3 linked regions of the Microbaculum marinisediminis genome follow. The protein of the gene in region 1 interacts with the protein of each later gene in a pairwise test. Links are inferred from orthologs where the notes say so. Each region holds a gene or a part of one and is shown in the gene's direction. Other genes may lie near its edges.

The links.
Region 2: the proteins of MUB46_RS11450 (region 1) and MUB46_RS08485 interact in binary tests that used the Escherichia coli proteins (3 or more experiments, as listed by UniProt). The link is inferred for Microbaculum marinisediminis from one-to-one orthologs.
Region 3: the proteins of MUB46_RS11450 (region 1) and sfsA interact in binary tests that used the Escherichia coli proteins (3 or more experiments, as listed by UniProt). The link is inferred for Microbaculum marinisediminis from one-to-one orthologs.

What each region holds. Positions count from the first base shown.
Region 1 is NZ_JALIDZ010000004.1:541,675-544,707, reverse strand. Bases 1-2,879 are described here. They hold MUB46_RS11450 (glutamate-5-semialdehyde dehydrogenase), read left to right. Parts: upstream 1-733; coding sequence 734-2,026; downstream 2,027-2,879. Other genes in these bases: MUB46_RS11445 (nicotinate-nucleotide adenylyltransferase), read left to right, coding at 2,055-2,723; proB (glutamate 5-kinase), read left to right, coding at 1-725. In the rest of the region: rsfS (ribosome silencing factor), read left to right, coding at 2,932-3,033. UniProt on the Escherichia coli protein: Catalyzes the NADPH-dependent reduction of L-glutamate 5-phosphate into L-glutamate 5-semialdehyde and phosphate. The product spontaneously undergoes cyclization to form 1-pyrroline-5-carboxylate.
Region 2 is NZ_JALIDZ010000003.1:507,674-510,715, forward strand. The notes cover bases 100-2,987. They hold MUB46_RS08485 (ABC transporter ATP-binding protein), read left to right. Parts: upstream 100-988; coding sequence 989-1,987; downstream 1,988-2,987. Other genes in these bases: MUB46_RS08480 (ABC transporter substrate-binding protein), read left to right, coding at 100-933; MUB46_RS08490 (ABC transporter permease subunit), read left to right, coding at 1,984-2,987. Outside these bases: more of MUB46_RS08480, read left to right, coding at 1-99; more of MUB46_RS08490, read left to right, coding at 2,988-3,042. UniProt on the Escherichia coli protein: Part of the ABC transporter complex CysAWTP involved in sulfate/thiosulfate import. Responsible for energy coupling to the transport system.
Region 3 is NZ_JALIDZ010000005.1:423,618-426,538, reverse strand. The notes cover bases 25-2,791. They hold sfsA (DNA/RNA nuclease SfsA), read left to right. Parts: upstream 25-934; coding sequence 935-1,648; downstream 1,649-2,791. Other genes in these bases: map (type I methionyl aminopeptidase), read left to right, coding at 2,722-2,791; MUB46_RS13555 (FkbM family methyltransferase), read right to left, coding at 1,705-2,568; MUB46_RS13565 (competence/damage-inducible protein A), read right to left, coding at 47-811; gpt (xanthine phosphoribosyltransferase), read right to left, coding at 25-33. In the rest of the region: more of gpt, read right to left, coding at 1-24; more of map, read left to right, coding at 2,792-2,921. UniProt on the Escherichia coli protein: Binds to DNA non-specifically. Could be a regulatory factor involved in maltose metabolism.

The sequences.
Region 1 (3,033 bases):
AGGCCGTGCCGGTCATCAACGAGAACGACACCGTGGCCACCAGCGAGATCCGCTACGGCGACAACGACCGCCTCGCCGCGCGCATCGCCACCATGATGAGCGCCGACTGCCTGGTGCTGCTGTCCGATGTCGACGGCCTCTACACCGCCCCGCCGGCGACCGATCCGGACGCCGAGTTCATCGCCGAGGTCGAGACGGTGACGCCCCGTATCGAGGCGATGGCGGGTGCCGCCGGGTCCGACCTGTCGCGCGGCGGCATGCAGACCAAGATCGAGGCCGCCCGCATCGCCACCGCCGCAGGCACCGCCATGGCGATCGCCTCGGGCCATATCGACCATCCGCTCGCCGCCATCGACGCCGGCGGCCGGGCGACCTGGTTCCATCCGCACGGCAATCCCGTCGCCGCGCGCAAGAAATGGATCGCCGGCGCGCTCGAGCCGCGCGGCACGCTGATCGTCGACGACGGCGCGGTCACCGCGCTGAAGGCGGGCCGCAGCCTGCTGCCGGCCGGCGTGCGCCGCGTCGAGGGCACCTTCGCCCGCGGCGACGCCGTGGTGATCCGCGACGGCGACGGCAACGAGATCGGCCGCGGCCTGTCGGCCTACGACTGCGCCGACGCCGAGCGGATCCTCGGCCGCAACAGCCGGGAAATCTCCGGCATTCTGGGCTATGCTGGCCGCGCCGAGATGATCCATCGCGACGATCTGACGGTAAAGAAGGTATGAGGGACGAGATGGCTGCCGAAGTGCACGAGTTGACCCGCGACGACGACATCGCGACCGTCATGGCCGGTCTCGGCAGGCGCGCCCGCGCCGCCGCGCACGGCCTCGCCACCGCCCCGGCGGAGCAGAAGAACGCCGCGCTGGCCGCGATGGCGGCCGCCCTGCGCGCCCGCACCGCCGAGATCCTGGAGGCCAACGCCGGCGACGTGCAGGCGGCGCAGGCCAAGGGCACGGCCGCCGCCTTCCTCGACCGGCTCAGGCTCGATCCCGCGCGCATCGAGGCGATGGCCAAGGGCATCGAGGACATCGCCGCCCTCGCCGATCCGGTCGGCGCGGTGATCGCCGAATGGGACCGGCCCAACGGCCTGCACATCGAGCGCGTGCGCACCCCGCTCGGCGTCATCGGCGTCATCTTCGAGAGCCGCCCCAACGTCACCGCCGACGCCGGCGCGCTGTGCCTCAAGGCCGGCAACGCGGTGATCCTGCGCCCCGGCTCCGAGAGTTTCCACTCCGCCCGCGCGATCCAGGCCTGCCTCGCCGAGGGGCTTGGGGCCGCCGGCCTGCCCGCCGACGCGATCCAGATCGTGCCGACCACCGACCGCGCCGCCGTCGGCGAGATGCTGAAGGGGCTCGACGGCAATGTCGACGTGATCGTGCCGCGCGGCGGCAGGAGCCTGGTGAGCCGCGTCCAGACGGAGGCTCGCGTCCCGGTCTTCGCCCACCTGGAAGGCATCTGCCACGTCTATGTCCACGCCCCCGCCGACCTGGAGATGGCGATAGCCGTCGTCATCAACGCCAAGATGCGCCGCACCGGCATCTGCGGCGCCGCCGAGACGCTGCTGATCGACCGCGCGCTGGCCGGCACCCACCTCAAGCCCATCGTCGCCGCGCTGATCGACGCGGGCTGCCAGGTGCGCGGCGACGAGACCGTGCAGGCCGCCGACGCCCGCGTCGTCCCGGCGAAGCCCGAGGACTTCGGCAAGGAGTTCCTCGACGCGATCATCGCCGTCCGGGTCGTCGACGGCCTCGACGCGGCCATCGCGCATATCGCCGCCCATAGTTCCGGCCACACCGAGGCGATCATCACCGACGACCAGGCCGCGGCGGACGCGTTCTTCGCCCGCGTCGATTCCGCGATCCTGCTGCACAACGCCTCGACCCAGTTCGCCGACGGCGGCGAGTTCGGCATGGGCGCGGAGATCGGCATCGCCACCGGCCGCATGCACGCGCGCGGGCCGGTCGGCGTCGAGCAGCTCACCAGCTTCAAGTACCGGGTCCGCGGCACCGGGCAGACCCGCCCGTGAGCGCACAGGCCCGCGAGCTGGCAGGCCCGTGAACCGGAAATCCGCCAGGCGCCAGGCGCGCAGGCCCGATACGAGCCCGGTTTGGCCGGCGCTGCCGCCCTACGGCTCGGGCCAGCGCATCGGCCTGCTCGGCGGCTCGTTCAATCCGCCGCATGCCGGCCACCGGCTGATCAGCGAGCTCGCCCTGCACCGGCTGCGCCTCGACGCGGTCTGGTGGCTGGTGACGCCGGGCAATCCGCTGAAGGACCCCGCCGCGCTCCGACCCATGGCCGAGCGCATCGCCGAGGCCGGCCTGATCGCCCGCCATCCGCGCATCCGCGTCACCTCGCTCGAGGCCGACGTCGGTGTCAGCCGCACCCGCGACACCCTGCGCTTCCTCACCGAGCGCTGCCCGACGCTCCGCTTCGTCTGGCTGATGGGGGCCGACAACCTGCCGAGCTTCCACCGCTGGCACGCCTGGCAGGAGATCGCCGGGATGGTGCCGATCGCCGTGATCGACCGGCCCGGCAACACCCTGCACGCCATCGCCGGGCGCGCGGCGAACTGGCTCGCCCGCTACCGCGTCGACGAATCCGACGCCGCGACGCTGGCCGACCGCGCCCCGCCGGCCTGGGTTTTCCTGCACGGACGCCGCTCGCCGCTGTCCTCCACCCAGCTCCGGCGCGCCGGCCAGGCGGAAACGGGGCAATCGACGTGAAAAGCCCCCAAGTATCGCGCTTATTGAAATTGTCACGGGACGTGCCTTATCTTAGAGGCACGGCAGTGCTTCGCCCCTGCGGAGCCGCCGCTGATCTCGGATGGTATGACGAGAGGTAGAACCCCTGACACCATCGAACACCGCTGAGGGCGTCGTCCGCGGCGCGCCTCCCGTTGCGGCTGGCCGGCAGGTAGATCCGTCGGACGGTCTGCTAGAGACGATCGTGGCCGCGCTGGAAGACGGCAAGGCCGAAGACATCGTCACCATCGATCTCGTTGGAAAATCGTCGATCGCCGACACCATGGTCGTC
Region 2 (3,042 bases), on another replicon or contig:
ATCACCGTCTACACCTCATACGAAGAAGACGAACTCGCCGCGTTCCTCGAGGCGATGCAGGCGGACCTGCCCGATGTCGAGGTCGACGTCCTGCGTCTCTCGACCGGGGACCTGCGGGCGCGGATGCTGGCGGAAGCCGACAATCCGAAGCACGACGTGATCTGGGGCTGGGCGGCGACCGCGATGGTCGATCCGCGCATCATGGCGATGCTGGAGCCGTATTCGCCGGCGGACATCGACAAGGTGCCGGCGCGCTTCCGCGACAAGGACGGCAACTGGTTCGCCACCACCGGCTACATGGGCGCCTTCTGCGTCAACAACGAGGAGATGGCGAAGGACAACCTGCCGATGCCGTCGTCCTGGCAGGACCTGATCAAGCCTGAATACGAGGGCAAGCTCGTCATGCCGAACCCGGCGAGCTCCGGCACCGGCTACCTGCACGTCGCCTCGATCCTGCAGATGATGGGCGAGGAGAAGGGCTGGGAGTATCTCGACGCGCTCGACAAGAACATGGACCAGTACATCAAGTCCGGTTCGAAGCCGTGCAACGCGGCGAGCGCCGGCGAATTCGCCATCGGCATCTCGTTCGCGCTGCGCGCCATCAAGAATATCGACGAGGGCTATCCGATCACCATGGTGATCCCGAGCGAGGGCGCGGGCCACGAGCTCGAGGCCAATGCGCTGATGAAGACCTCGCAGAACAAGGACGACGCCAAGAAGTTCCTCGACTGGACCGTCTCCAAGAACGCCGAGGCCGAATACAACAAGTGGAAGTCGATCGTGACCATGCAGGGCCGCGACATGCCGGAGAAGTTCAAGAACGCCGGCCTGCCGGACGATATCTCCACGGTACTGTTCGAGGTCGACTACGCGTGGGCCGCCGAGAACCACGATCGCATCATCGCCGAATGGCAGAAGCGCTACGAGCAGTGATCTGCCCCCGGGGGACGGCGAAACCGTCCCCCGATTTTCTTCTGGGCCGGGGGGTATGATGTTTCTCAGTTTGCGTGGCGTCACCAAGCGCTTTGGCGCCGTGGTGGCGGTCGATCATGTCGATCTCGATCTCGCGGAGGGCGAGTTCGTCTGTTTTCTCGGTCCGTCCGGATGCGGAAAGACGACCCTGCTACGGCTCGTCGCGGGGCTGGAAGTGCTCGACGAGGGCGAGATCCTTCTAGAGGGCGACGATCTTGCCGGGCTGCCGGCCCGGAAGCGCAATTTCGGGGTCGTCTTCCAGTCCTATTCGCTGTTTCCCAACATGACGGTGGCGCGCAACATCGCCTACGGCCTCGAATGCCGGAAATGGGAGCGGGCCCGCATCGAAGCGCGGGTCGCGGAGATGCTCGACGTCGTCCATCTCGGCCAACATGCCGACAAGCTTCCCCACGAACTGTCCGGCGGCATGCAGCAGCGCGTCGCGCTGGCCAGGGCGCTGGCGCCGGAGCCGGCGGTGCTGCTCCTCGACGAGCCGCTGTCGGCCCTCGACGCCAAGGTGCGCGAGTCCCTGCGCGGCGAGATCCGCGAGCTGCAGCAGCGGCTCGGCATCACCACGATCATGGTCACGCACGACCAGGACGAGGCGATGGAAATGGCCGACCGCATCGTGGTCATGAACCGCGGTCGCATCGAGCAGATCGGGACCGCAGAGGATCTCTACTGGAGCCCGGAGACGCGGTTCGTCGGCGAGTTCATCGGCCGGTTGAACATCCTGGACGATCCGGACCTGCGCGCCGGTCTCGATGCGGGCGGAAACGACGCGGTCCTGGCCATCCGGCCGGAGCATGTGGCGATCGCCGATAGCGGGTCGCTCGAAGGTACGGTCCATCGGGTCGCGTTTCTCGGCAACACCATGCGGCTCGGCGTCGAAACCAAGGGGCAGAACCTCGAGATCGAGGTGCATGGGCGGCGCAGGCGGCTGGCGGTCGGCGACCGGGTCCGTTTCGACCTGCCTCCCGACCGCATCTGCCGGCTCGCGGCCGCGCCGGCATGAGCGTGTCTTCCGCGCCGAACGCGCCTGCGCGCTCCATGGACGCCGACCGCGTGTTCGGCACGTTCATGGTCGCGGCGACCGGGCTGCTGCTCGTCGTCTTCGTGCTGGTGCCGCTCTGGGCGATCCTGAAGAATTCCTTCGTTACGCCCGACGGGATCGGTCTTGCGAATTTCGTTCGTTATTTTACGGACGCCCGCTTCATCGGCATCGTCGGCAATACGTTCGAGGTCGGCCTGAGCGTCACCGCGACGACCCTCGTCCTTGCCTACGGTTTCGCCTACGCGATGCAGCGAAGTTGCATGCCGTTTAAGCCCGTGCTGCGGATCATCGCACTGCTGCCGGTGTTCTCTCCCTCGCTGGTGCAGGCGCTCGGCCTGCAGTTCCTGCTCGGGCGCAACGGTTTCATCAACCGGACTTTCGGAACCGAGATCGACATATACGGTTTCTGGGGCATCTATATCGCCGATGTCGTCTACGCGTTTCCGCACGCCTTCCTGATCCTGAGCACCGCGCTCGCGGTCGCCGACGCGCGTATGTACGAGTCCGCGGAAAGTCTCGGGGCGAGTCCGTGGCGCATCTTCAGGACCGTGACGTTGCCCGGCACCCGTTACGGCCTCGCCTCCGCCGCCTTCGTGGTCTTCACGATCGTCATCACCGATTTCGGCAATCCGGTCGTCATCGGCGGCAACTACTCGGTCCTCGCCGTCGAGATCTACAACCAGGTCTCCGGTCAGGCCAATTTCGCGATGGGCGCGGTGATAGGCGTAATCCTGCTGCTGCCGGCCGCGCTGGCCGTCATGGGCGAGAAGTGGATCGCGCGGCGGCAGTTCGCGTCGCTGACTTCGCAATCGGTGCCGCTCGTGCCCAAACCGCAGCGCGGCCGCGATCTCGCCTGGTTCGTCTATTCGCTCGTCGTCGCCGCCGGAATCCTGTCGCTGGTCGCGATCGTCATCTACGCGAGTTTCGTCAGGCTGTGGCCCTACAACCTGACGCTGACCCTGCGCCATTACGCGTTCGATGTGCAGAACGGCATCGAACCGCTGTGGACGAGCATC
Region 3 (2,921 bases), on another replicon or contig:
GACCGGGAATGCCTTGTCCGCTGGCCCCGACATGGTGTTGTCCTTTCTAGTCCTCGATCTCTGCTTGCAGCCGGGCGACCAGCGCCTCGACATCGGCCTGCGCCGCCGCCATCAGCGCGGCATCGCGCGAGCGCACGACCAGCGCCGTGGTGAACCGCTTGCCGTCGAAACGCGGGTAGCTGCCGATCATCACGCCGGGATGGGCCGTCTGGATCTCGGTGAGCGGCCCGCCGACATCGCCCTCCTTCAGGCCCCGTCCCTCGACCGTCACCGACAGCATCTTCTGTCCGGTCTTCAGCGTCGGCGCGATTGCGTCCAGCATCGCCTGCATCACCGAGGGGATGCCGGCCATCACGTGGACGTTGCCGATCCGCCAGCCCGGCGCCTTCGACACCGCGTTCTCGATCAGCTCGGCCCCTTCCGGCATCCGCGCCATCCTCAGCCGCGCTTCGTTGAGGCGGTCGCCGAGATAGGCGGTCAGGATCTCGACCGCGCGGGGATGGTGGATGACCGGCAGCCCGAACGCGTGGGCGACGCCGTCGGCGGTGATGTCGTCGTGGGTCGGGCCGATGCCGCCGGTCGTGAACACGTAGGTGTACCGCGCCCGCAGCGCGTTGACCGCGTCGGCGATCTCCTCGACCACGTCCGGCACCACCCGCGCCTCGCGCAGGTCGACGCCGATATTGGTGAGGTACTCGGCGATATAGCCGATGTTCCTGTCCTTGGTGCGTCCGGACAGGATCTCGTCGCCGATCACCAGAACGGCGGCCGTCACCGGCTCGCCGCCACTCTCAGTGCGCCCGTCGCTCATGCTCTCACCCGCGCCAAGTCATGGTGGCGGCTGATCTAGCCCAGCGCTCTCGTCTGCTCAAGTGGACAGCTCAAGTTGACGGTGGCCCTTGCCTTGGCGGCGGCGACGCGGCATAGCCCTATCATGCGATTTTCCTCCCCCCTCGTCCGCGGCCGCCTGGTGCGCCGCTACAAGCGCTTCCTCGCCGACATCGAACTGGACGGCGGCGAGGTCGTCACCGCCCATTGCGCCAATCCCGGCTCGATGCTGGGCCTCAAGGATCCCGGCATCGCCGCCTGGCTGTCGAAATCCGACAATCCCAACCGCAAGCTCGCCTGGTCGCTGGAGATCGTCGAGGTCGACGCCGGCCACGGGCCGGCGCTGGTCGGCATCAATACCGGCCACCCCAACCGCCTCGTCGAAGAGGCGATCGCGGCCGGCGCGGTGCCGGAACTGGAAGGCTATGCCAGCCTGCGCCGGGAGGTGAAATACGGCAAGAACAGCCGCATCGACATCCTGCTCGGCGACGACGGCAGGCCCGACTGCTACGTCGAGGTCAAGAACGTCCACCTGGTGCGTGAGCCGGGGCTCGCCGAATTCCCCGATTCGGTCACCGCACGCGGCGCCAAGCACCTGGACGAACTCGCCGAGATGGTGAGACAGGGCGCCCGCGCGACGATGTTCTATCTCGTCCAGCGCGGCGACACCGAGACGGTGGCGATCGCCCGCGACATCGATCCGGCCTACGGCGCGGCGCTCGACCGCGCCCGCGAGGCCGGCGTCGAGGTCCTCGCCTACGGCTGCGCGATCACCGCCGAGGGCATCGACGTGACCGGCGCCCTCCCCTTTCGAGGCTAAGTCCTACCCTTCGAGGGCTAAAGCGGGCGGTCAGTCGGGCCGGCTAGCCGGGCCGGCTAGTCGGGCCGCTCCATCACCAGGTTGAGCCGCGTCTCCGCGGTCTGGCGGTAGCCCGCCTTCTGCAGCAGCGCGATGCAGTCCGTCTCCCATCGGTCGCGGGCGTTCTCGATGATCATGAGGCGCGGCAGCAGGGGCCGCGGCGCCTCGGCCAGGAACGGCACCAGGATCAGGTCCTCTGCGCCTTCCACGTCGATCTTCATCGCATCGATATGGTCGATGTTCTCCTGGGCGAGCAGGCTCATCAGCGTGCGCGCCGGCACCTGCACGGAGCGGTCGTCGCCGCCGGGTGTTCCGACATATTTGACGCTCGCCTCGCCCTTGTTGCGCGCGGGCAGGAACAGCGTCATCTCGCCTTCCTTGTCGGCCAGCGCGCAGGCGATCGCCTTGATCGTGCCGGTCGGGTTGAGGCCGATGTTGTAGACGAGCCGGTCGAAGACGATCGGCTGCGGCTCGATCGCCAGGATGCGGGCGCCCCGCCCGGCCTGGCCGGCGACGAACAGCGAATAGCCGCCGACATTCGCGCCGATATCCACGAATACAAAGTCCTCGCCGACGCGCTCGCGCAGGATTTCTCGCTCCGCCTGGTCGAAATACTGCGGCGTGAACAGGATCCGCTTCTCCGACACGTTGTTGAACGGATTGAGTCGCATCTTCTGGCCGAACACTTCGACGTCGAGGGGATGGTCGAGGCCCAGCATGACGAGACGGCGGGCCAGAAACGCCAGCCGCTTGCCGAGCCAGGTTTCCGGCTGGCGCCGCGCGAACGCGATCAGCCGCGCCTGCATGGGCGTCGGTGCATAGGTGCCAAACGGCGCGGTGTCCTGGGCAGTGCCCTGGCCGGGCTGTAGTGTTGCGATCATCGCCGCGAAAGACCATATCGTTGGTGCCGGCGCAAGGATGCCCGATGCCTTGCTCGTTGCAATGCCTTGCGCCGCACTGGCATTAGATTAGATTCCGGACAGGGATTGAAGCTGCGGGACCGCCGCCCGGGTCGGGGCGGCTGACGGAGGCCAATGAATTACGTAGACGCGGATATCGCCCCGGCGCGCAACACCGGTGACATCAAACTGTACGGCGCCGAGGCGTTCGAAGGCATGCGCAAGGCCGGCCAGCTGACGGCGAAGGCGCTCGATCTGATGGCCGAGCATACGCAGCCGGGCGTCACGACCGGCGCGCTCGACGACCTGATCTACGCGTTCGCTCGCGACCACGG